Linked DNA regions of Chlorogloeopsis sp. ULAP01. Each later gene encodes a partner of the first gene's protein in a complex. Links are inferred from orthologs where the notes say so. Each region holds a gene or a part of one and is shown on either strand. Other genes may lie near its edges. The genes, in order: QUB80_RS27215 and accD.

Region 1 (3,141 bases):
ATCGCCGGATCAAAACAGCGACGCGTAAAATTCTCAACGCTATGGCTCATGCTCAAAAGCACGGAATCGACATCACGGCTTTGGGCGGCTTTTCTTCGATTATTTTTGAAAATTTTAAGTTAGAGCAGTTCCGGCAAGTCCGCAACATCAAACTGGAATTTGAACGCTTCACTACAGGGAATACTCATACAGCTTATATTATCTGTAAGCAAGTTGAGGAAGCCTCAAAACAATTAGGAATTAACCTATCGCAAGCAACTGTTGCTGTTTGTGGTGCAACCGGAGATATTGGCAGTGCTGTCTGTCGTTGGTTGGATGCGAGAACCGATGTTAAAGATCTATTATTGATCGCTCGTAACGAGGAACGACTCATAAATTTACAAGCAGAACTTGGGCGTGGGAAAATCCTGGCTTTGGAAGAAGCTCTACCCCTGGCTGATATTGTAGTTTGGGTTGCTAGTATGCCTAAAGGTGTAGAAATTGACCCCAACTCATTAAAGCAACCTTGTTTGCTAATTGATGGAGGCTACCCGAAAAATCTGGCTACTAAACTTCAGCATCCTGGTGTTTATGTCCTCAATGGTGGGATTGTAGAACATTCTCTTGATATTGACTGGAAAATTATGCAAATTGTCAATATGGATGTTCCGGCGCGTCAGTTATTTGCTTGTTTTGCAGAATCAATGCTATTGGAGTTTGAGAAGTTGTATACGAACTTCTCTTGGGGACGCAATCAGATTACTGTAGAGAAGATGGATCATATAGGTCAGGTGTCGGTAAAACACGGCTTTAGACCGCTGCTAGTTTAGAAATTTTGTTAGTAGATAGTAGTTAGTAGATTATTTACGATTAACCACTATCCACTATCCATTCCCCACTCTCGAACACTCAACTCCTATACAAGTCAGTAAAATGGCAACTACTGAGCGTAAACCACTACTATTGGATTTTGAAAAGCCACTGGCAGAACTTGCAAACCGGATTGATCAAATCCGTAAACTTGCAGAAGAAAATGGCGTCGATGTTTCTAGTCAAATTCGTCAATTGGAAGCACGTGCCATGCAACTGCGTGAGGAAATTTTTACTAGTCTATCTCCGTCTCAACGACTGCAAGTCGCTCGTCATCCCCGCCGTCCAAGTACTCTAGATTACATTCAAACTATCACTGATGAATGGTTTGAGCTGCATGGCGATCGCAATGGTTCTGACGATCCGGCTTTGATTGGTGGTGTGGCTCGCTTGGCAGGACAACCTGTGGTCATGTTGGGACATCAAAAGGGGCGCGACACAAAAGATAATATTGCCCGTAACTTTGGGATGGCGACTCCTGGTGGTTATCGCAAGGCAATGCGGTTAATGGAACACGCCAATAAGTTCGGGATGCCTATTTTGACTTTTATTGACACACCTGGAGCTTTACCCACAGTAGTCGCTGAAAGACAAGGCGCAGGAGAAGCGATCGCCTACAATCTGCGCGAGATGTTTTGCTTAGATGTACCAATTATTTGCACAGTGATTGGTGAAGGCGGATCTGGGGGAGCCTTAGGTATTGGAGTCGGCGATCGCGTTTTGATGTTTGAACACTCCGTTTATACCGTCATTACTCCGGAAGCTTGTGCAGCTATTTTGTGGAAGGACGCTAGCAAAGCTCCGCAAGCAGCAGCAGTCTTGAAAATGACTTCCTATGATTTGAAAAACTTAGGCATTATCGATCAGATATTGTCTGAACCTATTGGTGGTGCTCATTCCGAACCACTCAAAGCTGCTCAAGCTCTCAAAAGTGCTTTGTTAGACAACTTGGAGGAACTAGGGCGCTTAACTCCTACAGAACGTCGCCAACTCCGGTACGAGAAATTCCGCAAAATGGGTGTTTTTACTGAAGTTGCTCACTGATAGCATTCAAAACTATTGATTAGCATATTAGCAATGCTATAATTGCCTGTGGCACTGTAAAGATTTTTAACAATCTTTAAGAGTCATAGGCGTTTGCAATTTTTGCAAATCGACTCAAATTAACGAGTGATTTGTAATGTATTTATGAGAAAACCACGGGCGCAACCTTGCTTCCAAGACATACATTCTTATATGAGTCTTGGAAAAGCTTAATTAGTTGTATCCTATAGTATTCCCACCTTGGCTATGGAGTTTAGCACTTGTCCAAGCAAATTAATCTAATTTTAAGGTTTGCTTAATCTAGAGCAGCAAATCGAGAAGTTTGAGTATAAAGCTATGGCGATGCAGTTTCGTCTGCCAAAAATTGGAAAAGAGCATGAGTTTTGAGCAAAAACAACGCGCCCTAATAACAGGGGCAAGTAGTGGGATTGGCAAAGCAACTGCTTTGGCTTTTGCTAAAGCAGGGGTAGATGTAGCTCTAATTGGTCGTTCTGTTGACAAGTTAGAAGCAACAGCACAAGCAGCTAGGCACGCAGGAGTAAAAGCGAAAGCTTATTCTTTGGATCTAGCTTGTGTATCCCAAATTCAAGAAAAAATACAAAATATCAACCGTGACTTTGGGGATATAGATATTTTGGTAAACAACGCCGGTATAGGTTACACCGCAAGCTTAAGTGAAACTTCCTTATCTGATTGGCAGCAGGTGATGGATTTAAATCTTACCAGTGTGTTTCAGTGTATTATGGGAGTTCTGCCGGGAATGCGCGATCGCAACAGAGGTACGATCATTAACGTTGCGTCAATAGCAGGCAAACAAGCTTTTCCTGGATGGGGAGCCTACTGTGTTAGTAAAGCTGGTTTAATTGCTCTTTCTCAAACCTTGGCACAAGAAGAACGTCCCCACGGCATCCGCGTTACTACTGTTTGTCCTGGTGCTGTCAATACCGAACTTTGGGATCAAGAAACTGTAAACGTCAACTTTGACCGCTCAAAAATGTTAACTCCAGAAATAGTCGCTCAATCGATTGTATATGCTGCATTGCTACCACAGCAGGCAGTAATTGATGAGTTAACAGTAATGCCCAGTGCCGGCACTCTTTAAACGCCCAGTCATCGACTTTAAAACCTATTCAAGACTTATACCATGACTATAGCTCGTTCCAACGGTTCCAATCGCTTTCAATCTCCATTGATTCCCGACTTAACCGATGCCATAACTACCAGACCAGATCGCAACACTCACGATGG
Region 2 (3,321 bases), on another replicon or contig:
GGTGGGATGGGCAAATCACTCAATGACAGCAATATCAGGAGCTGTGCTGGGATTATGGCTGTTTAATGCGATCGCCACTGTTGGTTCTATTGTCTTTGGTAAAACAGCAATGGGTGGAGGCGACGCGAAACTAGCAGCAATGATGGGAGCATGGTTAGGTTGGAAGCATTTGCTCTTAGCTGCTTTTGTGGCTTGTTTTTTGGGAGCATTGGTGGGTGGTGGTGCAATTTTCTTATCGCGGCATGGCGCTCACGCTTCAATCTCAAGACAGTCGCATCAAATTACCAGTCAAAATCCCCGCCCAACACTGCCTCAAAAATGGGGACAAAAGATGCCTTTTGGCCCTTTCCTTGCTTCAGGAGCCTTAATTGTTGTGTTTGGTGGCGAGGCAATTTTGTCTACCTATCTGCAATTATTTTTTCATGGGAGTTGATAAATAGGGGACAGGGAATCAGGGAACAAAAAATTTCTCATTACCATACTCTGCATGGTGATGGAAACTGGGAGGCTCCGCCTCGTGATCTCAATCAATGCTTTCCTGGGCTGCCAGCCTGGGAAAGAGAAATTCCTAATCCTCAAGCCTAATTCCCCACTCTCCACGTTCTTGCGTCTTCCTCTCTTCCTTTGCAAACAACATACAACTGTAAGTTTCATTACCTCTTATGTCATTAAACTTCTGTTAACATAATCTTGTGACTTGGATTACCCTCTGAAATAACGAGAGCATACTGGCAAGTGGAACTGATGCAGCGATCGCTTCTGACTCGACACAACCTGCCGAGCGCAACTAATGACACAACAACAAGTAATTTATTGATTGGGGGGTGAAGTTCTATTTTGGGGCTGTTATGCCAGCAGCTTTGCAACTACTTTTCAAGGATATATTGCCTGCGTTGCTGCTATTAATTTCCCTAGAATCAGAACAACGGACTTGAATTGGTTTACGTATTTTCGTTAAGCTGGCAACCAAAGATGCAAAATAAGGTCTGAATCGGTTAGAAGAAAAATTTGACCGCCAATTACATTAACCTACGTTTGACATACTATTCACTTGCATAAAAAACAAATGGCGAATAACGAAGAAACACGTGGTTTAAAGTCTTTATTTGATTGGTTTGCCAATCGACGTAAATCTGGTGCTATCAGCCTCGAACGTCAAGAGCGTGAAATTGCTGATGGGCTGTGGCATAAATGTCCTCAGTGTGGTGTCTTAACATATACTAAAGACCTGAAAACCAATTTAATGGTATGCACGGAATGCGAACATCATAATCGAGTTGATAGTGATGAACGTATCCGCCAACTCATCGATCCTGGTACGTGGAGAGCGATGGATGAGCATTTACGCCCTGCCGATCCTTTGGGATTTCGCGATCGCAAAGCCTATAGCGATCGTCTCCGGGAAACGCAAGAAAAACTTGGCTTAGTAGACGCCGTAAAAACAGGTTTGGGTGAAATTAATGGTTTGCCTATTGCCCTGGGCGTGATGGACTTCCGATTTATGGGTGGTAGCATGGGTTCCGTCGTGGGAGAAAAGCTCACCCGCTTAATTGAACAAGCTACTCAGCGACGGTATCCTGTGGTGATAGTTTGTACCTCTGGCGGAGCCAGGATGCAAGAAGGAATGCTCTCGCTGATGCAGATGGCAAAAATCTCCGCAGCTCTACAACGCCATCAAGAAGCACGGCTATTGTACATTCCTGTATTAACCAATCCGACTACAGGCGGCGTTACTGCTAGTTTTGCAATGTTAGGCGATATCATTTTGGCAGAACCCAAAGCCACTATTGGTTTTGCGGGTAGGCGAGTCATTGAGCAAACTTTAAGAGAAAAACTGCCAGATGATTTCCAAACTGCTGAAGATTTGCTCCAACACGGCTTTGTAGATGAGATTGTGCCTCGGACAGAATTGAAGCAAACTCTGGCACAATTGATAGCCTTACATCAGCCCTCCACAGTTACCACAACTAATAACATGGTTTTGTGGGAAAAGACTATGAGTCTAAGTTCTACTGCTGCTGAGTAGGAAGAGAACACGGGGACACGGGGAATTCTCTCTCCGCGTCTTCTTAGCTCCTAGTTTCTAGCCCCTAGCACGCCAGGCACCTTAACAGAGCGGAGTCTCCGCACGGCGCTGGCTCCCCTAACTTCAAGCTAACTTTTTGCGAACTTGCCGCAATCCTTGAAAAGTCTGAAGAAAAGATTGTCCCCGTGCTTCTTGTACAAACATTAGAGGTAAAAGTGCAAGAATTCGGAACATGGTTGAAAGGGCAAATAAACCCGCTAAACCTCCGAAGTAAGTATTTTGGATGATCAAACCACCTAGAGTTGTACCGAAAGCGCCACAGAAACCAGCAACGGCGGCGATTGTGGCAAAATATATAGATTGATTTTTGACTGGTGCAACCTCTAATTGCATGGTGTTGCCGCACAAATCAATTGCTGCTCCGGTTCCGCCCAGGAAAATGTGTAACATTGGCAGCCAAAACCACAAGCTGAGAGAATTATGGCTAATGCCTAACCATAATAGGGGCGCGATCGCAAATAAGATACCAACAAAGAAGAGAATGAGACGGTTGCCGATTCTGTCTGCTAGCTTACCCCACACAATTAGCATTAACATATTTGCTGCCGCCTGAACGCTACTGTAGAGTGTCACCCAACTAACATCTATATCAAGCGTGTCGAGCATATAGAGGTTAAAGAAAGGGGCGCTAAGGTTCACAGCAAACATCCAGAAACTGAAGTAAAGCAGAAATATTAAAAAGTTAGTGTCTTTAAGAATATTTTGCCAAGGATTAATTTCAGGCACTGGGTTGTCAATTGTTGGTTGGCAATCGCTTGTGGTATCTAAATTATTTGGATCTAAATCAACTGCTTTTTCAGGAAAAATCTTTGTAGAATAAGTGTTTTGCTCTTGGGGATTTACATCCACTTTAAAGTACTGACATCCCAAGCTGGCAATTCCCGATAAAATTCCGATAAATAGCACCACTCCATAACCTTGGAGAGTGCCACCACGCCACGTGGAGACTGCCACCCCGGCTAAAGGTACGCAAATTAAATTCGTGAGGCTAACAAGACTGTTGCGGATACCAAAATACCGTCCCCGCAACCGCCGATGAACTAGCATTGCCATCCAACTCAACCACGAAGCGCTTCCCAGCCCTCCGCATAAATGGCTGAATAGAACGATTAAAAGCGTCAATACTACTAACTGCTGAGAATTCATTAATCCCCAACTGAAAGCTGCAATCCCCGCTACTAGAATCAGCCATAGTAGCCGTGAGGGGCCATAAATCATGAGAGAATAGCGGCAGC

What was found.
Region 2: the proteins of QUB80_RS27215 (region 1) and accD are in contact, whole or in part, in a solved structure (PDB 8UXZ), measured with the Escherichia coli proteins. The link is inferred for Chlorogloeopsis sp. ULAP01 from one-to-one orthologs.

Annotation. Positions count from the first base shown.
Region 1 is NZ_JAUDRH010000016.1:36,631-39,771, reverse strand. Bases 91-2,902 are described here. They hold QUB80_RS27215 (acetyl-CoA carboxylase carboxyltransferase subunit alpha), read left to right. Parts: upstream 91-912; coding sequence 913-1,893; downstream 1,894-2,902. Other genes in these bases: QUB80_RS27210 (SDR family oxidoreductase), read left to right, coding at 2,270-2,902; QUB80_RS27220 (long-chain acyl-[acyl-carrier-protein] reductase), read left to right, coding at 91-809. Outside these bases: more of QUB80_RS27220, read left to right, coding at 1-90; more of QUB80_RS27210, read left to right, coding at 2,903-2,995; GTP cyclohydrolase I FolE, read left to right, coding at 3,038-3,141. UniProt on the Escherichia coli protein: Component of the acetyl coenzyme A carboxylase (ACC) complex. First, biotin carboxylase catalyzes the carboxylation of biotin on its carrier protein (BCCP) and then the CO(2) group is transferred by the carboxyltransferase to acetyl-CoA to form malonyl-CoA.
Region 2 is NZ_JAUDRH010000003.1:531,505-534,825, reverse strand. What follows is about bases 55-3,046. They hold accD (acetyl-CoA carboxylase, carboxyltransferase subunit beta), read left to right. Parts: upstream 55-1,066; coding sequence 1,067-2,026; downstream 2,027-3,046. Other genes in these bases: QUB80_RS08575 (MFS transporter), read right to left, coding at 2,150-3,046; QUB80_RS08585 (prepilin peptidase), read left to right, coding at 55-433. In the rest of the region: more of QUB80_RS08585, read left to right, coding at 1-54; more of QUB80_RS08575, read right to left, coding at 3,047-3,321.